One region of the Microbacterium sp. SCN 69-37 genome, then DNA from elsewhere that is predicted to be linked to it. Evidence: predicted binding sites of a transcription regulator. Region 1 holds the regulator's gene; each other region holds the start of a gene.
The links. Region 1 encodes LexA, which represses DNA repair genes until DNA is damaged. Its sites were predicted from a motif close to TCGAACANNTGTTCGA; they were not measured.
Positions count from the first base shown of each region.

Region 2: a site for LexA is predicted at 6,007-6,022, ahead of umuD (translesion error-prone DNA polymerase V autoproteolytic subunit). Genes of this name have one in related genera too.
Region 3: a site for LexA is predicted at 1,081-1,096, ahead of ABS64_RS01480 (HNH endonuclease signature motif containing protein). Genes of this name have one in related genera too.

Region 1 covers NZ_MEEL01000024.1:38,518-46,193, forward strand. Annotated here, with positions in the region: gene ABS64_RS06070 (methyltransferase) at 1-144, opposite strand, end outside; gene hflX (GTPase HflX) at 214-1,737, shown strand; gene ABS64_RS06080 (prolyl oligopeptidase family serine peptidase) at 1,745-3,661, opposite strand; gene ABS64_RS06085 (methylenetetrahydrofolate reductase) at 3,811-4,785, shown strand; gene ABS64_RS06090 (hypothetical protein) at 4,796-5,740, opposite strand; gene lexA (transcriptional repressor LexA) at 5,807-6,472, opposite strand; gene ABS64_RS06100 (LysM peptidoglycan-binding domain-containing protein) at 6,783-7,163, shown strand; gene ABS64_RS06105 (histidinol-phosphate transaminase) at 7,198-7,676, shown strand, end outside.
Region 2 covers NZ_MEEL01000002.1:3,947-11,622, forward strand. Annotated here, with positions in the region: gene ABS64_RS00505 (telomere-associated protein) at 1-3,715, opposite strand, end outside; gene ABS64_RS00510 (hypothetical protein) at 3,946-4,260, opposite strand; gene ABS64_RS00515 (ATP-binding protein) at 4,739-5,800, opposite strand; gene umuD (translesion error-prone DNA polymerase V autoproteolytic subunit) at 6,044-6,478, shown strand; gene ABS64_RS00525 (hypothetical protein) at 7,066-7,431, opposite strand; gene ABS64_RS00530 (TetR/AcrR family transcriptional regulator C-terminal domain-containing protein) at 7,623-7,676, opposite strand, start outside.
Region 3 covers NZ_MEEL01000016.1:21,330-29,005, forward strand. Annotated here, with positions in the region: gene ABS64_RS01475 (MFS transporter) at 1-992, shown strand, start outside; gene ABS64_RS01480 (HNH endonuclease signature motif containing protein) at 1,178-2,596, shown strand; gene ABS64_RS01485 (hypothetical protein) at 2,783-2,923, opposite strand; gene ABS64_RS01490 (DUF1349 domain-containing protein) at 3,033-3,614, opposite strand; gene ABS64_RS01495 (beta-galactosidase) at 3,611-5,668, opposite strand; gene ABS64_RS01500 (TetR/AcrR family transcriptional regulator) at 5,740-6,342, shown strand; gene ABS64_RS01505 (hypothetical protein) at 6,388-6,744, shown strand; gene ABS64_RS01510 (peptide ABC transporter permease) at 6,765-7,106, opposite strand; gene ABS64_RS01515 (RNA polymerase subunit sigma) at 7,103-7,429, opposite strand; gene ABS64_RS01520 (MarR family transcriptional regulator) at 7,580-7,676, shown strand, end outside.

The DNA of each region.
Region 1 (7,676 bases):
CGCCGTCCCGCCGTCGACGTGGTCGGGGCTGAACACCCCGCCCGCGGTCGTGACCTCGCCGGTGCGCCCGCCGAGGGACACGCGGATGCGACGGAGGTTCTCGGCGCTGGACGGGGAGGCGCTGAAGTAGTGGTCACTCCCCATCCTGCGAGCGTACCGGAGCCACCGGCCTGTGCGGGAGGCTAGACTGCAAGGCTGACCTGGAAGGAATCCATGACCCACACCACCGAGACCACCGACGCGCACGGCGAGGACACGCCGCTCGATCCGGTGGATCGCGTGCTGGCACGTGCCGAGGGCCGCTCCAGCGCGAACGTCTTCGGTGCCGCCCAGGCGCTGCAGGATGCCGCGACCGTCGCCTATGGCGACACCGACGGCGATCAGTGGGACCGTGAGGAGCGCGCGGCGCTGCGCCGCGTGCCGGGTCTGTCCACGGAACTCGAAGACGTCACGGAGGTCGAGTACCGCCAGCTGCGGCTGGAGAACGTCGTGCTCGTCGGGGTGTACCCCCAGGGCTCGCAGGAAGACGCGGAGAACTCCCTGCGCGAGCTCGCCGCGCTCGCCGAGACCGCCGGCGCGGTCGTGCTCGACGGGGTGCTGCAGCGACGTCCGCACCCCGACCCGGCGACCTACATCGGCCGCGGCAAGGCGGCGGAGTTGCGCGACCTCGTCGCCGCGGTCGGCGCCGACACCGTCATCGCCGACACCGAGCTCGCTCCGAGCCAGCGTCGCGCGCTGGAGGACGTCGTCAAGGTCAAGGTCATCGACCGCACCACCGTCATCCTCGACATCTTCAGCCAGCACGCCAAGAGCCGCGAGGGCAAGGCGCAGGTCGAGCTCGCCCAGCTCGAGTACTTGCTTCCGCGACTGCGCGGATGGGGTGAATCGATGAGCCGTCAGGCCGGTGGCCAGGTCGGCGCCGGAGGCGCCGGCATGGGCTCACGCGGACCGGGCGAGACCAAGATCGAGCTCGACCGCCGGCGCATCCGCACGAAGATGGCGCAGCTGCGCAGGCAGCTGCGCGACTTCGCGCCCGCCCGCGAGGCCAAGCGCAGCGAACGCAAGCGCAACACGATCCCGTCCGTCGCGATCGCCGGCTACACCAACGCCGGCAAGTCGAGCCTGCTCAACCGGCTCACGAGCGCCGGCGTGCTCGTGGAGAACGCGCTGTTCGCGACGCTGGACGCGACGGTGCGCCGTGCCCAAGCGGCCGACGGGCGCGTCTACACCCTGACCGACACGGTCGGCTTCGTGCGGAACCTGCCGCACCAGCTCGTCGAGGCGTTCCGCTCCACGCTGGAAGAGGTGGGCGACGCCGACGTGCTGGTACACGTCGTGGACGGCTCCCATCCCGACCCCGCGGCGCAGCTCGCGACCGTACGCGATGTGATGGGCGACGTGGGTGCGCGCTCGACGCGCGAGATCGTCGTCTTCAACAAGGCGGACCTCGTCGACGACGACGCGCGGCTGGTGCTGCGCGGTCTCGAGCCGAGCGCGCTGTTCGTGTCGTCGCGGACGGGGGAGGGCATCGATCAGCTGCGCACCGTCATCGAGGACGCCCTGCCGCTGCCGGCGGTCGAGGTGCGCGCACTCGTGCCGTATGAGCGTGGAGACCTCATCAACGCGGTGCACGAGTCGGGGCACATCGTCTCGACGGCCCACGAGGAGGGCGGTACCGCCGTGCACGCGCACGTCTCGGAGCGGCTCGCGGCGGAGCTCGCGCCCTACGCGCTCTGACGCACGCCTAGCCTGCCGTCAGCTCTATCGCCGGCACGCCGGGCGTCGGAAAGCCGAACACCTGGCCGAGGAAAGCGAGCTCGCTCTCCAGCGCGTGCACGACTGCCTCAGCGCCGCGGAACCCGTGTCCCTCGCCCTCGTAGAGCACGTAGGCGTGCGGGATGCCGCGCGCGGCGAGAGCGTCGCGGATCGCTTCGGCCTGCGACGGAGGCACGACCGCGTCATCCGCACCCTGCAGCAGCAGCACGGGCACGCGGAACCCGTCGATATGCGTCAACGGGGAGCGCTCGATATAGAGCTCCTCGGCCTCCGGCAGGGGCCCGATGAGTCCGTCGAGATACCGTGACTCGAAATCGTGCGTATCGGCGGCCAGGGTTCGGGCGTCGCCGACGCCGTAGCGGGAGATGCCCGCGCGGAACACATCGGTGCGCGCGAGCGCCGCGAGCACCGTCCAGCCGCCTGCCGATCCGCCCTTGATCGCCAGGCGGCCGCCATCGGCGGCGCCGGTGGCGGCAAGGCCGGAGGCGGCTGCCGCGACGTCCGCCACGTCGACGACGCCCCATTGTCCGCGCAGACGCTCCCGGTACGCGCGGCCGTATCCGGTCGAGCCGCCGTAGTTCACCTCCAGTACTCCGATGCCGCGACTCGTGAAGAACAGCGTCTTCGCATCGGCGACGCCGCCCTCGTGGCCGGTCGGTCCGCCGTGCACCAGCACGAGATAGGGCGGGCGCTCTGCATCGGATGCCGCGACACGCGGATGGTGAGGGGGGTGCACGAATGCGTGCACCGTCCCCGTCGGACCCTCCAAGGAGAACGGGCGCGTCTCGGGAAGCCACGCATCGAGCTCCTCACCCGCGATCTCCGCACGGTGTCCGACGATGAGGTCGACGTGCACCGTCGCCCCCTCCGCATCGAACTCCACCAGCCAGATGCCGCTCACGCCCGGTGCCATGCCGGAGACCAGCGCCCGGCGGCCGACGACCGCCTCGACGGCGAGGGATGCGGTGGCGGGGATGTCGATCACGGTCTCGGTGCCCGCGGCATCCCGCCAGACGAGCTCATCCGAGCCGTTGGTGCGGACAGCGATCACCCCGCCGTCGGACGTCACACCGAACCAGCGGCTGCCGAGTGACCACAGCGGGCCCCCCGTGTCCGCATCGGCCGGGGCGAGAGGCGCCCGCGGCAGGTCGGCATCCAGGCGTAGGCTCCAGAGGTTCCACCGACCCGTCGCATCGTCCAGGTACAGCAGGTCGTCCTCGTCGGTCCATTCGGGCTGGAGCGCTGCCGTGCTGCCGTCGGTCACGTCGGTCCACTCGACCACGGCGCCGTCCTCGAGACGACCGATACGCAGGGTCGTGCGGTCCCACGGCATGTCGGGATGATTCCAGGCCACCCACGCGAGCCGGTCCCCGCGCGGGGACAGCGCGGGCTGAGCCACGAAATCGCTGCCCGCGACGAGGTCGTTTGCTCCCGCACCGTCGAGGTCGATGCGCACGATCGCTCGCTCGCGGCCGCCGCGCTCGCGGATGCCGAGCAGCATCCCGCCGGTCGCGCGAAGTCCGCCGTAGCGGACATCCGCATCGTCCGTCAGGGGACGAGGGTCCGAGCCGGGCTCCTGCACCCACACCTGCTGGTCGCGGCGTTCGACGAAGAACAGCCGACCGGCATCGTCGACCGCCCACGACCCGCCGCCGTACTCGTGGACGCCGGATCGGGCGTTCCACGGCGCCGGCAGGACGAGGTGCACCGTGCCGGTCGCATCGCGCCGGAACACGGCCGTGCGGCCGGCCTCTTCGGCCACCGACTGCGCCCACCACACCTCGTCGCCCACGAGCGCAGCGCCGTCGACCCGGGGAGAAGCCGAAGAAGCCCACGCGGCGGTGAACGGGGAGGGCCAGGATCCATAAGGGTGCACATCGACCATGGCTGCCACGCTACGCGTGTGCGACCTGCCACGTCGGCAGGCACGTGCCGTCACACGCGGGTGAGGGCACCGCCGTGGCTCTAAAGTGGGGCATCGAGGCCGGGGCCGACCGGCCGCACGACCCCGACCCGAGAGGGAACCGAGCGAAGATGGCCCACGAACCTCGCGTCGGCGCTCCGGCGGCCGCCGTCACGGCCTCGCCGCGGGTACCGTTCTCGTTCGAGATCTACCCTCCGCGCACCCCCGAGCAGCTGCCTGCTCTCTACGAGACCATTCGCGTGCTCGCCGCCGCCGGTCCGCGCTTCATCTCCGTGACGTTCGGAGCGGGCGGCTCGACGACCGACCGCTCGCTCACCGTGCTGACGCACATCCTCCGCGAGACGACCGTTCCGCCCGTCGCGCACGTGACCTGTGTCGGCAGCAGCTACGCCGAAGCCACGACGGTCATCCGCGACTTCCTCGATGCCGGCATCACCCGCTTCCTGGCGCTGCGGGGCGACCCGCCCGTCGGCATCGGCGAGGACGACATCGTGTTCGGCGATCTGGAGTCGGCCGCTCAGCTCGTGCAGCTGATCGGCCGGGTGCAGGCGGAGCGCTCGCCGTATCGGGAGCGTGAGATCCCCGGGCTTCCGGGAGCCGTGCAGGTCACCGACGGCGACCGCGTCCAGATCGCCGTCGCGGCGTTCCCGAACGGTCACCCGCGTTCGCGTCACCGCTACGAGGACATCGACGCACTTCTCGCCAAGCAGGCCGCCGGGGCGACGTCCGCCCTGACACAGCTCTTCTTCCACGCCGACGAGTACCTCGACTTCGTCGAGCGCGCCCGTGCGGCCGGGGTCGTCATCCCGATCGTGCCCGGGATCATGCCCATCACCTCTCCGGGGCGACTGCGCCGAGTGCTCGAGCTCACCGGAGATGCGCGCCCCGACGCTCTCGCCGCGGCGCTCGAGTCGGCTCCGGATGCCGCCGCGCAGCGCGCCGTCGGCCTCGCCCATGCCGCCGACCTCGCGCGGTCCGTTGTCGCCGGCGGCGCCGACGGCATCCACCTCTACGCCTTCAACAACCACGACACCGTTCTGGGCGTGCTGCGCGCCGCAGAGCTGATCTCCGAAGCGAGCCCCTGACGCCGTCCGCTCAGTCGGAGGACTCGTCCGCCGCCGCGCGGCGAAGACCCCAACGACTCCACGCGCGGCGAAGAGCCGCCGCGCGCACGGACTGACCGGCGAGCCACGCGCCGGCGGCGACGGCGAGAGCGATCGCCAGAGCTGCGCCGGTCGCGCCGACCGCCGCCGCCAGCAGCTGGTCGAAGACGGCGGCGGCCGCGGCCGGCGTCAGCGCCGTCCCGGCTGCGGCGGACGACACCGCCGCCCGCCCCGCGGCAGCCGCGATCAGCAGCGCCCCGAGGCACGCCGCCGCCGCGAGTGCGGCCCGCCGGAGGGCGTTCAGGCGTCGCCGCGCGAGCGCGATCCCGCTGAGGAACAGGATGACGGTAGCGACCGGCATCCACCATCCCACCGTCACGCCGAGCGCATATCCCGTTCGAACGGCGGCGAGGGTGTCTCCGGAGCCGATGACCACGACGTGATCGACGGAGGGGATGAGCGTCGCCCACGCCACGCCCTGCGCGCTCAGACGTTCCTTCACGCCCGCCACCACGGCGCCGACCTGGATGCCGAGTCCGGCCTCGGTCTGCACCACGACGCCGGCGCCATCGGAGGTCGCGGCGAGCGTGAGCGCGCGATGAGACTGCCGGAGAAGCTGTTCCCACAGCGACCCGAAGCCGTCTGAGCGGATCGCGTCGGCGATCGTGTCGTGCACGAGAGTCTGCACGGCGGCGGCGGCAGGCGCTTGCAGTCGCCGCAATGCGTCCGCGGCCCGGTCGCCGACGCCCAGCCCGATGATGCCGTCGACGATCGAGCCGGTGAGGGCGTCGGCGTCGAGCCTCGCGTCCACCGCGTCGGCGGATGCCGCGATCAGCGCGTCCTGCACGGTGGTCGAACGGGCCAGCGGCACAAGCGTCGCGGTGAACGCGTCTTCGTCGACCAGCTGCACCCGCGCCCAGACGCTCAGGATGGACAACGGGAGGCAGACGACGGCCAGGACGATCGCGACGGCCGATGCGAGGGCGCGCCCCCCGCGACATGATCAGATCGCGCGCAGGACGGCCACGACGCGACCGAGGACCACCGCGTCGTCGCCGAGGATGGGCTCGAAGGAGGAGTTGCGGGGGAGCAGCCACGTGTGGCCGTCCCGCTGCCGGAAGGTCTTCACCGTCGCTTCGCCGTCGAGCATCGCCGCGACGATGTCGCCGTTGTCCGCGGTCGGCTGCGATCTCACGACGACCCAGTCGCCGTCGCAGATGGCGGCGTCGATCATCGACTCGCCGCTGACCTTGAGCATGAACAGGTCGCCCTTGCCGACGAGCTGGCGGGGGAGGGGGAAGATCTCCTCGACCTGCTGGTCTGCCGTGATCGGCACGCCCGCCGCGATGCGCCCCACCAGAGGGACCAGTGCCGCATCGCCCACGGCCGGAACGAGGTCGGCGGGATTCTCGGCGGCGGCACCCGGCAGATCGATGAGGACCTCCATCGCGCGCGTCTTGCCGGCGTCGCGGCGGAGGTAGCCGCTCAGCTCCAGCTGGTTGAGCTGGTGGGTGACGCTGGACAGCGACTTCAGGCCCACGGCATCGCCGATCTCGCGCATGCTCGGCGGGTAGCCGTGGCGCGCGATGGAGGTCTGGATCACCTCGAGGATCTTCAGCTGCTTGTCGCTGAGGTTCTTCCGCCTGCGTGTCTGAGGCTTCTCGGCCATATCGCGCGCTCCTTCGATCGCGTCCCCGGAAGGCAGAGCCTTCGAATGTCGGAGGTTGGTGATGGGGTCGTCTTGTCGAAACCGTATCCGGTTTTCGCACGGTCGGACGGCACGCGTGCGCGTGTCGGATTCGATTCATCTGCGAGAACCGTATCGCTTGACACTCGAACACTATCGAAGATAGATTCGGAACAGAGATTCGCATCCGGCTCTCCCGGCCGAGAGGCGGATGCGAATCTCGACTCGAATCTTCGAGGTGACGCTCTCACCCCCGACGCCGCGGCGCGGGACACGTCTCAAGGAGGAACCCATGACCACGATCGACATCCTCGGCGCCTCGCCCCGCGGCCGTGTCATCGCGGCGGCCCCCGCCACCCGTCTGCGCCTGACGGTTCGTGGTCGCCGGGTGCTCGCCTTCCTCGCCTCCATCCCCGTCATCGTCGCGCTCGGTATCGGCATCGTGTCCGGCGGCGGCGCGCTGGCCTCCAATGAGGGATCCTCGGGAGTCACGTTCACCCACGTCACGGTTCAGCCGGGCGACACGCTCTGGTCGATCGCACGCGCGGTCGCACCTGACGTCGACCCGCGCGACGCCGTCGACGCGATCGTTCGACTCAACGCCTTGGACTCGGGCAGCCTCGATGCCGGACAGAGCATCGCGATCCCCGCCGAGTACTCCGCCGGCCACTGATCAGCCTCGTCCGCTCATCACGGCGACCTCTACGATGGTGAGGGTGAGCGTTCGACTCGATGACCTTCCCCTCAGAGACGACCTGCGCGGCCTGACGCCCTACGGCGCTCCCCAGGCTCCGCTGCCCGTCGCGCTGAACGTCAACGAAAACACGCATCCGGTGCCCGAAGCGGTCGCGGACGACATCCTCGACAGCATCGCCCGTGCGCTCCGGGAGGTGAACCGCTATCCGGATCGCGAGTTCACCGCCGTGCGGGAGGGCTTCGCGGACTACCTGGGTCATGGCCTGTCGGCCGCGCAGATCTGGGCGGCGAACGGATCCAATGAGGTTTTGCAGCACCTTCTGCAAGCGTTCGCCGGCCCCGGTCGGACGGCCTTCGGTTTCGCACCGACCTACTCGATGTACCCGCTGCTCACTCGTGCCACTGGCGCGACGTACGTGAGCGGGACGCGCGGCGTCGACTACACACTCGCCCCCGAAGACGCGGCCGCTCAGGTCGACCGTGCGCAGCC
Region 2 (7,676 bases), on a different contig from region 1:
CGTCAGGCAGCCACACCCCATCGGTGTGCAGGACGGCGACCGAAGCGCGGAACGCGCCGCGGCGTGCGGCCGGCGCGGCGGCTGCGGGGGCGGGCGCCGGGGCGACGGCGGGGGACGCGGCCGCGGCAGGCGCGACGTCCTCGGCGGGGGACGCGGCCGGGGTGGGCGCGACGTCGTCGGCGGGGGCGGGCGGCTCGTTGGCGAGGTAGGGGTCGGTCGGCGGGTACTCGTCGACGGGCGGCTCCTCGTCGACCGGCGGCTCATCGGTCGGAGCGGTGGGGCCGGAGGGGTCGATGTCGAACAGGCCGGGGTTGGTGTCCGGGTCGGGGTTGCCGTCGCTGTCGGTGGTGGGGTCGTCACCGTCGTTGTCGGAGCCGAGGAGGGCGGACAGCGGCAGATCCCAGACGCGCATCTTCTGGCCGCCGATGCGCCGAGCGCCGGAGCGTTTTCCTTCGTGGTCCTTGGTGAGCCATCCGTGGCTCTCGAAGCTGCTGGCGATGGAGTGGGTGGTCTCGGAGAAGACCTCGTCGGCGCGGCTGGCGACGGTGTTGGCGACGCCGATCGCGCGCTGCGCATCACCCTCCCCCACGATGACGCCGATCCGGGCACCCATGGGGCGCCACTGCGGCATCTCGCCGGCGCTCTGGTTGACCCAGCCGAGGCTGGCTGCGTCGTCGGGGGCGTCGCCGTGCTGGGTGCTCAGGTGCGCCCCGCCGGAGATCAGCGCTTCGCGCAGGAACGCGAGCAGGAGTTCGCCGGCATCGGAGGAAGCGGAGTCCTGCAGCGCGACGGCGTCGTAGATCCCGTCGCGCGCCCAGGCGTAGAACTCGTTGGCCTCGTCGGCGGTGATCGCCCCGTACTCGCGGAGCATCTTGAGCATGATGTAGATCCCGCGGTCGAGGTCGACGGCCATGTTCTCGAGGCGGTTGCGGACGCCGGAGTCGTGGGGAAGGTCGGCGAGGCGGCGTTCCCAGTAGCTGTCGGTGGCCAGCGGCGAGGTCGTGTCACCTTCGATGGCGGCCTGGATCTCCTCGAGCATCTGGTCGCGGCGCTGCGCGACCCAGTGGATCAGCGAGGAGCCGAGCAGGGCGCGGGCGGCGCGGTAGCTGCGGGACTCGAGCCGCGCGAACAGGGCCTTGCCCTTGTCGACGGACTGGGGGTGCAGCGGGATGTTGAGGATGCGGGTGTCGGCGGAGCCGGTCGCGGTGAGCTCGCCCGTGGTGATCAGGTTCGCCTCGATCGGGCGGTCCTCGCGCACTCCGCCGCGCTGCGTGGAGACCTTGCGGCCGGTGGAGTTGAACCGCATGCGTGCGAGCTCGCCGAGGCGGTTCTGCGCCTGCTTGGCGTTGCCGTCCGGGGCGAAGTCATCGATGAGCAGCGGCAGGTGCGAGACGGTGTTCGCGCTGCGGATGAGACCGAGCGCGGAGCCGCCCTTTGCCGAGCCGGAGAGCATCTCCTTGACACCGTGGTAGTGGACGTCGGGGGCGAAGTACTGCACGGCCAGACGGCCGTGGGCGGACTTGAGGGAGGCGCGGCCGCCGACCAGGTGCACGGTGGCGTCGTTGGGCTTGAGCACCGATCCCCAGGACTGGGCGAGCAGCGGGGCGAGCGCGCGGCCGAGCAGCCAGGAGTCCTTGGCCTCGAGGGTGCCCTTCTGCCAGGCGGCGCGGAGCTCGTCGGCATCCGTCGACGGGGCCGGGAGGGCGAAGACGTTGAACAGCGACGGCTTGACCTCGACGTCGTCGATCGCACCCTCGGTGCCGATCGCGCCGGTGGAGTGGACGAAGAACGGCTGTCCCGCCGTGGTGGTGCGCCATCCGAGGGTGGTGTAGACGAGGCTGTTGCTGGCCACGGTCTGGCGGGCTTTGCGGATCGCGTCCCACGCCTGATCCTTGCCGCGGCGGGTGGTGGACTCGATGAGGTTCGGCCAGGGCAGCGCCTGCGCCCAGGTGCCGGTGCGCAGCTGCTCCTCGTCGAACTTCACGAGGGTCGATTCGATCTGCGGGTGGCCGGTCTCCTCGTCGGCGACGGCGTTGCCGCGGGCGTCACGGACGTAGCGGTAGAACCTAATCGCGATCATGTGTGGGGAGCGTGCGATCTCGCTGTCGGTTCCGTCGTCCTCCACGGCGACGCTCTCGATCTCGGCCCAGCCGTTGAGGACCGCGGTGTAGCGCGGCTCCCACTTCTGCTTGCCGTCCTCGTCGGCGTCGTCAGCGAGTACCCACTTCACGCTGACGGTGATCCCGTCGACGACGTCGTACTCCTCGCGCTTGATCACGGCCCGCTTGCCGGAGTCTCCGCCATCGAACCGGGGGCCGCGGCCGCCGTTGCTCTTGCCGCCGCCGGCGCCGCCGGTTGCACCGCCGGCCTGGAACGAGACGTTGAGGGTGCGGGGGTCGCGGGCGGGCTTTTCGCCGGCCGCGTTGACGTCGGCGGTCGCGGGAGCATCGGTTTCGGCCGGGGCGGTGCCGAGGGCGGCGGTGACATCGGCGGGGACGTCGAGACCGGCGATCTGGTACGTGTCGCGGGCGATCTCCGCGGCCTCGCGGACGGTCGCGGTGAGCTCGTCACGGGCGGACTCGGCGCGCTCGCTCAGCTGGTCGGCGATCAGCGGCTGCAGCGACGTGATCCGCTCGAGCCGCTTGGACGACTCGCGCGCCCACGCCTCGGCGTTGCGCTCGGCGATGCCACGGTCCTGACCCTGGGCGTCCAGCTGCGCTCGGGCCTCTTTGCGGCAGATCTCCACCTGGACGAGCAGCTTCGTGGCCTCGGCTGCGGCATCGAGCGCGGTGGCGTCGTCGACGGAGATCTCGACGAGCGTGTCGGTGGTGCCGCCGGCGTCCAGGTGGTCGGTGAAGTCCGCCTTGCGGTCGGTGAGCGCGGGCAGGTAGGCGCGGGCTTCGATGCGCTCGCGCAGCAGCTGTGCGGTCACGGACGCGGCGCGCTTGTAGCCGGCGTGGTCGTTGTCGACGACCAGGTGCACGCGGCCGCCGCGGAAGTGGTCGACGAGCTCGGCGGGGAACGCGGTGGCGCCGCCAGCGTTGGTCGTGGCCACCAGGCCCTGCGCGATCGCGTTGTCGGCGTCCTTCTCCCCCTCGAGCAGCCAGACATCGCCGCCGGCAGTGACGGCCTCGGTGACGGCGCGGAGGTTGTACAGCAGGGGGGCGAAGCCTTCGGGCTTGCGCTTGACGAACCGGCCGTTGGTGCCGCGGTAGCTCTGGGTGAAGCGCTTGTGCCGGACGCCGTCGACGACGGTCTCCTCGCGGTGCACCCGCTGCTGCACGATGCCGTCGACGTCGACGTACTCGTAGGCCTTCACTCGCTCCCACTTGGCGCCGGTCAGATCCGGGGCCGGGGTGGCGAGCTCTTCGCGGGTCAGGCGGGGCGGCAGCGCCGGGCGGCGCGGGCGGGGGGTGCGGTTCTGGGTGCGGCGATCGGTGGGCAGTGGGGCGTCGAAGAGGTCGCTCACGGTCAGGCCCAGGTGAGCGGTGATGTCGGAGACGGGCGCCTCGCACCCGAAGCAGTGCAGGGCGATCTTCCCGGCCTGCGGGTCGTAGCGAACGCTAAGTGAGGGGTTCGCGTCACCGTGCACGGGGCAGAGAGCCTTGAATGTGTTGGCGCGTCGGGTCGGCTTGTAGCCCCCACGGTCCAGCGCCTCCCAGACGCGGTCGAGAGAGTTCATCGACGCGGCGGTGCCGGGGATCTCGAGAGTCATCGCAGCACCACCCCCTCGTCGGGGTAGCGCGCAGGGGTGCTAGCGGTCGGTGCGACACTGCGCACAACGACGCTAGACAAGCGCAATATTCGGGCTACAATAGCCACGATCGTCCTTTCAGCGAAGGCCCCGATCTGGATCAGAACTCAAAACTTGCGTCCTCTTGCCGGAGGACGTGACCTCAAACTCATTACCCCTGTTGGTTTGCCGACCAGCAGGGGTGAGTTGTTTTACGCGGACCTTGGCAACGGCAGCTCCTCTGCGTGTGCTCGGTGGGCAGCGTCACGGCGCGCAGCCGCTTTGCTGATCTCGGTCTTGATGTACTCCGGAACCTCGAGCCCTCGAGATTCGGCGAGAACGATCGCGGCCCAGCTGCCGATCGGGATGCCGAGATCCTCAGCTTCCCGGGAGTACTGGGCGTACTGCTCATCCGGTACACGGACGGTGATGGCGGTGCGGTTACCTCGAGGCCGAGTTCCGCGCCGACGGCGCTCCACCGGAGCGTCAAGCTCTGGTCCCCCAGCGGGGGTCGTCTCGTCAGCCATGCGACATGTCTAGCAGAAACCTGATGCCGCATAGGGATTTCTTCGATGGCGAGTCGCGCGCCGCGTCGGATGTTCATGCCCCATATAGGCCGATCATCCACGCCCTCGCGGACATCGCGTCCTGAAAAAAGTTACTCGCACCCCTGGAACACCCTCGCGCGCGCGTACGCATCGCGCGTGCGGGGCGTGTGTGTCTGAAAATGTGTTCCAGGTGTTCCGCCTGCATGTAAAACCCAGGTCAAAGGGATATTACAGGTGGAACACCTACCCGATTTCGCGGATTCGCCGTTTCGGAAAACCCCCGGTCAAACGGTGGAACACCTGGAACACCTTTTCGGGCCGGGTTGGCACGGAACACCGGAAACCCGTAAGCGATGCGCGTCGAGAATTTGCCGATCTCGATGTGATCGCGTCAGCGATTCAGTCGGCGGCGACGCGACAGCCGGCGAGGCCGCGGCAGTGTCGTCGGCGTGTCGCCTCAGACGAGGAGAGCGGGGCTGAGACGCCAGACGCGGGTGAGGGTGCCGTTGATGCTGCGGGGGATGCTGCGGCCCTGGCGTCGGGAAGGGTACAGCAGACCGCGATCCTCGAGGGCTGCCGCGACGGCGTTGCTGGTGAGGGTGTCGTCGTCGATCTCGGCGCGGACGATCGGCAGGATCTCGCCGGGTATCAGGTACAGGTAGTCCTCGTCGCGGCGGCCGAGCACCCAGTCGCCGGCGGTGGGTCGACCGCCGAGGAGGGCGCCGTTGTCGAGCGCGTACTGCAGGGCGGCGTAGACGCCGACGAGGATCTGGTCTTCGCGCGGCATCCGGTGACGGTTGGTGCCCGCGTCGAGATCGAGCGCGCGCAGGATCACTCCCCCGACGTGCAGGGCGGCGTCGCGGCGTCGTTCGTGCTCGATGTCGACGCCGAGGGCGAGGCGTGTGGCGGCGCTGTCCGCACTGCGCAGCGTCACGCGCGGGATCTGTGCCTGCAGGTAGGTGTGCACGCTGAGGCGTGCCGCGGCCGCGGCTGGCGACTGCAGCTGCGCGTAGATCTCTCGCGGCGCCCGGCGCCTGTTGATGCGGGTGGCAAGGGTGCGCTGCAGGCTAAGCTCGTCGATCTTCTGCTCGCCGGTGGCGACGACGAGGGATGCGGCGTTCAGCGGGGAGTTGCGGCTGGCGTAGACCTCAGCCTGGATCTGGGTGAACATCGCCGGCCGGGCGCGGGAGTGCGCGGGCGCGATGTCGTCGAGGACGAGCGGCTCCCCCGGCGTGGCTGCCTTGCGGATGGATGCGAGCGATCGCTGCGGGAGTTCGAGCGGGACACTGCGCCCGGTGAGCTCGCCGATCGCTCGGGCGAGGGTTGTCTTGCCGGCGCCGGGTCGCCCGGTGATGAACACCGGGACCGGGAAGGGCGCGCGGTGCGCGAAGGCGATCGCGCGGAGGATGTCGCCGGCGTGGTCCGGGAACGCCTCGAGCAGAGGCGCGACGCCGGTGCCCCACGCTGCGCGTGCCTGCGCGGTGGAGACCGGTTCGACGTCGACGGCGGGTGAGAGCATCGGCAGACCTCCCGGTCAGATCCCCGGCCGCGCGTCGACGTCGACGCCGGCGCGGGGTTCACCGTCCATAGTGCGCCGTGCCCGGATAATCGCGGCGATCTCCTCATCGTCGGGCGCGGTCGAGGTCATGGTCCCCATTCTCGCACCACGAGCGGGAGCGTGCAGGATACCCGTTCTAATGTCGGGAGAGATTCACATACTCTGGATCGGTCACATATTCGATAGCCGATCCGGGAGGCCATCATGCTCGCGCTGTCGCCTCGCCCCGTCGACGAGCCGACCGTGCTGATGCTGCAGGCCTCCTCCGTCGCGGTGGCGTGCGGGTTCCCGTCCCCTGCACAGGACTACTACGACGGGCCGATCGATCTGACGGAGATGCTCGTCGACGACCAGGAAGCGACGTTCATCGTGCGCGCGTCCGGGCACTCGATGACCGAAGCCGGGATCAGTGACGGCGACGAGCTCCTGGTCGACCGCTCGAAGCTGCCGCGGGACGGTGATGTCGTGGTGGCCGTTCTCGACGGGCAGCTGACGATCAAACGGCTGCAGATCTCCGCCGGCCGAGTGACGCTCAAGTCCGAGAACGCCGAGCATCCCGACATCGCGGTGCCCGAGCTCTCCGAGCTTGTGATCTGGGGCGTGGCGACCTTCTCGATCCACCACCTACGGCGGCCCTGAATGCTGGCCCACGTCGACGTCAACAGCGCTTACGTGTCCTTCGAGCGGGTGTTCAATCCCGCGCTCGAGGCGGTGCCGACCGTGGTTGTCGGGAACGTGTTCTCATTGCACAAGAGGTCTTTTCGTTGCACTAGCTGATTTTCTCGCTGCACTAAGTGCAACGAAATGCGCTGAGCCGCCGTCGGGTGTCAATGCGAGGCGGGGTCGCGGTGGCAAACGCACCTGCTAGATCAGTCGTAGTCGGGGTAGTCGGGAGTTGCCGCGCGCTGTTTCCCAGGCGCGCGCGGCCTCGAGATATGGGCGGGTCCAGTTGGGGAGCTCATCTGTGTGGCGTACGAGTTCGCCCCATCTGTCGGGTTCGTCGCTGAACCCGAGTCCCTTGTCGCTGCCAAGTGTTCCATCGACGCGCACCCGCGCGCCGTTGATGAAGACGTGTAGTGCCCCGGGCGAGTCATGTGCTGGCCAGTGTTCAACTCGCAGCACTCGCGGAGAAACCACTAGCCGGCGCTGCCGAGACTCGATCCCGACAACGTCAGGCAAACCGTCCGGTAGCTTCCACGAGTACGCGACGTCGCAGCGCTCGGCTGTCATGCGTGCACCTCCAAATCGCCACTCACGCTGGAGCCGGCGCTGTCCGCCGTCTCGGCGGTGGTGATCAGATGCTCGGCGGCGAGTGTGATGCCGGCGGTGGAGTTCGCAGACCCGGCGAGCTCGTGCAGCCACCGTTGGTTCAGTCTGACGGGCTCGGGATTCTCGAACACGAACCGCAGCGGAATCGAGGGATGCAACCAGATCGTGCTGCGTCTGTGTGCCTGATCATCGGGATGATGCCATGTCAGGGTGAAGCTCTCACTGCGGCGGAGCTTTGTGGCAATGACGACCTTCAGATGCGCGAGCGCACGATCATCGATGTGGATCGGTGTCACCGATCCTTCGTAGTACAGGGTCCCCACGCCAAGAGAATATTGGATGCGCGAGCGCCCACTGCGGAGAGCGGCTCAAGCCGGTGCGAGAACAACCACAACAGGGTCCGCCCCGCCGCGGCTTCCTGCCGTTCTGCTGCGTCAATACGTGATCGGCGGGATGCAACCGTTCCGTGCCGAGATCCCGCGTATTGACGATCGATCTGGTGATGCGAATGTGCTTATTGGGAGAGCTCCCGGTCGAGTCGGTCCAGGAGTACCTCGAGGGACACTTC
Region 3 (7,676 bases), on a different contig from region 1:
TCGCGCTGGGTCTCGTGGCGGCGTTCGACAACCCGACGCGCCAGGCGTTCGTGTCGGATCTCGTCGACCGCGAGAACGCCTCGAACGCGGTGGCACTGAACGCGGCATCCTTCAACGGCGCCCGGATGATCGGGCCCGCCGCCGCCGGCGTCGTGATCGTCGCGGTCGGCACCGGCTGGGTGTTCCTGATCAACGCGGTGACGTTCCTCGCGATGATCGTGGCTCTGCGGCTGATCCGCTCCGAGGAACTCGTGCCGCGCATCACGGCGCCCGGGGCATCGCGTCTGGCCGACGGCTTCCGCTACGTCGGCAGCCGCCCCGACCTCATGGTGACGTTCGTGATGGTGTTCCTGCTCGGCGCGTTCGGCATGAACTTCCCGATCTTCGCCTCGACGATGGCCCTGGAGTTCGGACGGGATGCCGACGGCTACGGGCTGCTGAGCTCGATCCTGGCCATCGGCTCACTCGCCGGGGCCCTGTTGGCCGCCCGGCGGGATCGTGCGCGGATGCGTCTCGTGATCGTGGGCACCGGCATGTTCGCGGTCGCGGGAACGGTCTCGGCGTTCATGCCGGACTACTGGCTGTACGCCATCACGCTGATGTTCACCGGGTTCTCGGTCGTCACGACGCTCACGACGGCGAACGGCTACGTGCAGACGACGACCGATCCGGCGCTGCGCGGGCGCGTGCTCGCCCTGTACATGGCGATCCTCATGGGCGGAACGCCGATCGGCGCGCCCATCGTGGGCTGGGTGGCCGCGGAGTACGGGGCGCGTGCCGCCATCCTGCTGGGGGCCGCGGCGGCATTCGTCGCCTTCGCCGGCGGCTTCGGATGGCTGCTGTGGTCGGGGCGCCTGCACCGTCACGAGTCGCGCCGCTTCGCCCTCTCGCTGGACGAGACCCGGCCCCTGTCGATCGTGACCCCGGAGGAGTTCAGCGACGAGGTGGCGGGAACGACGCCGATCTCGCTGCCCGATCCGACACGGCGGTAGCACCACCACGAATCGGCCTCTGCCGCCACCCATCATGCATCGCACCCCGTCGCGGATCACGACGTGTGCGAAATGTCCATTGCAGTATTCGAATCTTTGTTCTATTATCGAAGGAGAGAAGCCCCGCGTATCCCCCCGATCCTGATGCGGGTTCTGCGCTCCGGCCTGTCCGGAGCGAGGGGATGATGCACGTGAGCGCGCAGCGGGAAGACGTGGCCGACATCGGCCGCATGCTCGATACGCCGTGGCCGGCGCTGGACCGGCTGGTCGCCGATGTGGTGGATGCGCGGCGGCGGATAGCCGAAGTCCAGGCCGAGGAAGCTCGACTTCTCGCCGACGCGGTCGGACTGGTCGCGGATCGGACCGCGTTGCTGCGACAAGAAGCTCAGCAGCGGGGCAGCTCACCCCTCCGGTCGAGCGACGCGGACCTGCCGCTTCGGGAAGTGGCGCTGGAGTTGGGCATGGCGATGCGCGCCTCAGACCGGGGCGTGCAGCGACGGATGTCCGAGGCGTATCTGCTGACCACGCTGTTTCCTCGCACCCACGCGTCATGGGCCGACGGCGAGATCGACGCAAGCCATGCCTGGGCCATCGCGCGAGCGGGCGCGGTGCTGCGGACGAGCGAGGATCGCGCCCGCTTCGAAACCCTCGCGCTCGAGGCGGCACGGACGGAATCTCCCTCGCGAATGACCCAGGCGGCGAAAGCCATCGCGGCGACCATCGACCCGGCGGCGTTCGACGACGCCGTGCACCGGGCAACGGACGAGCGATCCGTGCGCCTGTTCGACCTCGACGACGGCATGGCTAGACTCATCGCCGATCTGCCCGCGCCGATCGCGTACGCGATCTACGACTCGCTCACGACACGCGCTCGGACGATCGTCGACCGGACCGACACCGACACCGACACCGACACTTCCAAGGATGCGTGCGGCGAGCCCCGGCGAGCCCGAGGCGACGATGCCGACACCGTCGTCACCAGCCGATCCGCCGACGCGGAGCGCCGCACCCTCGCGCAGGTCCGCGCCGACGTCTTCGGCGACCTCCTGCTGACCGCAGCACCATCGACGACGGCCACCGGTGCGGGCCTGGACGCCATCCGCGCCCGCATCCAGGTGACGGTCCCCGCATTGACCCTCGCCGGAGACCCGGCGGGCGGACCTGCCATGCTCGCAGGTCACGGCCCCATCGACCCGGCGATCGGCCGCCGACTCGCGGGACTGGCGCCCGGCTGGGATCGTGTGTTCACCGATCCGCACACCGGTATCCCGGTCGCCGTCGACCGCTATCGCCCCAGCGCGGAACTCTCCCGCTACCTCGCCGCGCGCGACGAACGGTGCCGCGCGCCCGGTTGCACCCGGCCGGCCCACGGATGCGACCGCGACCATACGACCGCAGCGGCAGACGGCGGCGCGACCGCCCACGAGAACCTGGCGCACCTCTGCCGACGCCACCACACGATGAAACATCACACCGCCTGGCGTGTGCGCCATCTCGGTGGCGGAACACTCGAGTGGACCGGCCCCACGGGGCGCCGCTACACCGACCGGCCACCGTCACTGGTGAGGTTCGTTCCCGCGACCGAGGATCCGCCCCCGTTCTGAGCGAGGTGGGCACAGGTCAGCGAGCAGTCGACGCTCCTGCGACGACCCGCACCACGGCGAGCGCACACGCGTCGTGGGTCAGACGCGACGGGCCCGCGAGCGACTCCGACACGACGTCGTCCCAGGGTGCACCCGGAGTGCACGCTGCTCGGGCCGACGTCCAGCCGTCGCGGAAGGGACCCCGCTTCACGACGTGGCAGCCGGGCCGGAACCCTCGCCGCTCGCGAGGGATTCGGCGGCGCGCGCGTCGAGCAGCTGCTCGAGCGCGTCGAGGTCGTACCCCCGCACGTAGCCGCGGAAGAACTCTGCCAGGGCGTCGGCCGGCAACGTCCTGATCCAGGCACGCGCAGCGGGCGTGATCGACGGAGAGCTCGAACAGCTGCGAGACCTCGTCGCGCGCACGCAGGAGCTGCGCCGGTACGAGCCGCGGGCGCGATCAGTGCAGCGACGCGTCGGCGTCGGTGTGCAGCCACTCGGTGAACACGACCTCGAGGCCGGCGCGCGTCGGCGCACACACCATCGGTCCCGCCTGCGCGTCGAGATCGCCGCGGAACGGCGCGACCCGCACCAGACGCAACGGCTCGCCGTCGACGCCGGCGCGTACCGTGAGGGCATCCTCGCCACGGCTCACGCGCACGCGCAACGGCCGCCCGGCCCACTCCGGCACGGCCCCGACCGACCAGTCCGACATGATGTCGGTGACGACGGCGCCGACGCCGAGCACACCGTCGGCGTTCTCGACTCCGGCCTTCATCCAGCGCTCATCGTCGGCGCGCACGAACAGTCCCGCCTGATCGAACTGCGCTGTGAAGTCGGCCTCGAAGACGACCTCCATGGCCGTCCCGACCGGCAGCGGTGCGATCAGCGCGTGCTCGGTGTCGTGGATGAAGCCGTACGCCGTGCGGCGCCATGCGTCACTGCCTTCGACGGCCGTGACGGCCAGCGCGTCGCCCTGGGCGCGCACGGCTGCCGGCGGGGTCGTCCACGTTCCGCCGTCCCAGGCGATGCGCTCCCTCATGCGTCCATCCTGTCGCGACCGGCACCGACGGCGGCGGCATCCGCCGGACCCGCGTGCAGGGTCAGCACCTCCACGCCGCGCGGGGCGACGCGCAGACCGTCTCCGGCATCGACGACGACCTCCTCGTCGGTGCGGTTGACGAGGAACACGTGCCGGGTCGCCTCGTCCCCGCGGACGATGACCTCGAGCCGGCCTCCCGCCGCGAGCGGGTCGGCTGCGAGCGCGTCGATCTCACCGGCGAGACGCTCGAGCAGAGCCCGGGTGCCCTCCCGACCGAGGTCGGCGGACACGTAGGTCGCCGACCCGGTGCCGACGCGGCGGTGGGTGACGGCCGGCATCCCCGCGAGCTCGCCCGCCGCATAGGTGTCCAGCACCTCGACGTCGGCGCCGACGCGGGCGATCCGCTCGCTCCAGTGTGCCGCCCGTGCCCCGGAGGCGAGCAGGGCCGATTCTTCGGGCAGAAGCGGCACGAACTCTTCCACCGTCACGCCGAGGACGTCGCGAAGGGCACCCGGGTAGCCCCCGAGCCACACCCGGTCGTGCTCGTCGACGATGCCGGAGAAGTACGTCGTCACGAGATGACGACCGCTGCGGACGACGTCCTCCAGCCGGGCGCGCAACGCGTCGGGCATGACGTGCAGCATCGGCGCGATGACGACCTCGTAGTCGTCGAGGGATGCCGAGACGGGAACGACGTCGGCGCGCACGCCGAGGTCCAGCAGCGCGCGATACCAGGCCAGCGTCTCGTCGTCGTAGCGGATCGCGTCGGTGGGGTGCGAGTCGCGCCCGCTGACCCACCAGGACTCGTAGTCGAAGACGACGGCGACGCGGGCACGCTCGCGGTGCGAACCGGTGACCGCCGACAGCTCCCCCAGACGCGCGCCGAGCGCGACGACGTCGCGGAAGACGCGGCTGTGCTCGCCGGCGTGCGGCACCATGCCGGAGTGGTAGCGCTCGCCCCCGGCCCGCGACTGACGCCACTGGAAGAAGCAGACGGCATCGGCGCCGTGCCCGACGTGGGTCAGCGCGTCGCGCAGCAGCACGCCCGGCCGCTTGGGCGGGTTCACCTCGCGCCAGTTGATCGCACTCGGCGCGTGCTCCATCAAAAACCAGGGCCGCCCCTCGGCGATGTTGCCGGTGAGATTCGCCCAGAAGGAGAGGTCATCACGGCCGATCTCCCCGGGACGCAGGTAGTGGTCGTTGGAGACGAAGTCGACATCCCCGGCCCACGAGGGGTAGTCGATGTCGCGAACGTTCTGCGCGACCATGAAGTTCGTCGTGAACGGGATGTCGGGCGTGACCTCGGCGAGCACGGCGGCCTCGGCGCGCAGGTGCTCGCGCACCGCGTCCGACGAGAACCGCTCGAAGTCGAGCCGCTGGCCGGGGTTGCGGTGCGTGGGCGCGGTGCGCGGGGGCAGGATCTGATCCCACTCGGTGTAGTGCTGCGACCAGAACGCCGTTCCCCACGCGTCGTTGAGAGCATCGAGCGTCCCGTAACGCTGCCGAAGCCAGCCGCGGAAGGCGCGGGCGGCGTCGTCGGAGTAGTCGTAGATGTTGTGGCAGCCCAGCTCGTTCGAGATGTGCCAGGCGATGATCGCAGGATGCTCGCCGTAGCGCTCGGCGAGGGCGCGCACGAGTCGCAGGGCGTGCTCACGGAACGCGGGAGAGGTGGGCCGCCAGTGCTGGCGGGCACCCGGCCACAGCACGGTGCCGTCCTCGGTCTGCGGAAGGATCTCGGGATGCCGCTGCGACAGCCAGGCCGGCGGGGAGGCCGTCGCCGTGGCGAGGTCGACGTCGATGCCGTTCTCGTGCAGCAGATCGATGACCTCGTCGAGCCAGGTGAAGTCGTATTCGCCCGGACGCGGCTCCAGCAGCGCCCAGGAGAAGATCGCGAGTGACACGACGTTCACCCCGGCCTCGCGCATCAGACGCATGTCCTCGGCCCAGACGTCGCGGGACCACTGCTCGGGGTTGTAGTCGGCGCCATAGCGCATGCGCCGCGCCTCCGTCGCTCCGTCTCGGACCCAGCGATACTCCCGTGCCTGCGTTGCCATGACGGCATCCTATCTCGAATATCGTGCAGATGCACGGTTTTTTGACAGGCCCCACGGTACGCTGTCATGCCATGACGACCCCGACTTCGGCTCGCCGCGGTCCGTACGCGAAGTCGGCCGAACGGCGCGCGGAGATCATCGCGTCGGCGACGGCCATCTTCAGCGCGCACGGCTACCGCGGAGGTTCGCTGCGCCAGATCGCCGCCGAGCTGGGGCTCGGCCTGACGACGGTCATGCATCACTTCCCGACGAAGGTGTCGCTGCTGGCAGCCGTCTTGGAGCAGGAGGATGCCGCAGATGCCGACTTCCTCGCACGCACCCGTCGCGACGGACTCATCCCGACCGTGCTGGGCATCGTCGAACGCAATCTCGACCGTCGCGAGTTGGTGCGCATGTTCTCCATCGTCTCGGCGGAGGCCACCTACCCCGGACACGAGGCACACGACTGGCTGCGCCAGCGGTACGCGCGCGTCATCGCCGACTACGCCGGCGCGATCGCCGCCGATCGCGCCGCCGAAAGGATCGACCCGCCCGTCGGCGACGACACCGCTCTGGCCGCCCTGGTCATCACGGGGTGGGAGGGCGTTCAGATCCGCTGGCTCGCCGATGATTCGGACCCCGTGGCGGCCATGTCCCTGCTTCTGTCGAGTGCACTGCGACCACGGGCGGCATAATGGGTTTGTGCCTTCCGGCACGCTGAAGCCGAGAATCGAAGCCCCATGCCCTATCGCAACCAGGAAACGGTCGCGTCATGGGTGCGCGATTACCTCGAGGACCGCAACGTGGACGCTTCCTCCGTGTCGGTTCTCGAGAAGGACTTCACCCCGGGACCGGACTCCGGCCTCGTCGTCGTCGCCTTGAGCAACGCGTCCACGGTCACCTACATCCAGCCGGTCATCGCCGACGGCCACCCGCGGTGGGTGGTGACGTTCGAGCCCCGGACCGAGGGTTTCGACCTCGACGCCGCGGGCGTGGCCCGCCTGTCGGCCGATCTCTCCACCCTCGCCGACCTGTGCGGTTATCTGCAGGAACGCACCGAGCAGGCCATCGCCGACGCACCGACGGCCGCGGTCTGAGCCGCACCGCGCGGTGCGATCTAGATCAGAGGCGTCGTGAACACGGCGGTCGCCAGCGCGCCGAGCGCGACGATTCCGCTCACCGTCGCCGCCGCCTGCCACAGCGCTTGCGCGCGCGTCGACGGCGACTCGACACCGGGTTCGGGCCGCGCGGCATGAGCGCCGAACACCGCGCGCTGAGCGTCGACCAGGGTCATGTAACGGCCGACGGGGGTCGAGCGCGAGTCGAAGCCGACGAAGTGTCCGTCGGGTGTGCCCTCCACGCAGCCCACGTAGTCACCGGCGCGTGACGCGACGAAGAAGCCCTCACTGACACGGGCCCAGGTCACGCGCCCCGTGGACGCCGGAGCGATGATAGTCATGCCACGGCCGCCAGCTCCGCGCGCGACGGAACCGTGGCGCGCGCCCGCTCCATGACGATTCCGGCGGCCGACGCGGCCGCCTGGGCGATCTCGTTCACGCGTGCCGGATCGAGGCGGATCGGCTCCGCGTCGTCGAACTCGAAGCGCAGGGGAATCGCGCTGTGCACCCACAGAGCCGTCCGACCGTCGGCGGGCGACGAGAACGACAGGCTGAAGCCCTCCGACCTGCGGAGCTTGGTCATCGCGACCATCCGCAGATGGGCGAGGTCGACATCTTCGATCTCGATCGCGTCGGAGCTGTTGCCGTAGTACATGCGTCCCATCGTGACTCCCCTCGGTGTGGTGCGTTGCGCCCGGTCGGTTACGAGAAAGGTTATTCCGCAAATAAGTAGTTAGTCAAGCGAGATAATTCATGAGCTATATTGGTGGCACCGTAGCTTTTCGGCGACGACTTCTTCTGGGAGGTGAGCGAGGTGACGACCGCACACACGTCCGACGCAACCTCCGTGCTGGACGCCCTGGCGCGTTTCAGAGCGGCCGACGCGCAGATGCATCAGCGCGTGCGCACCC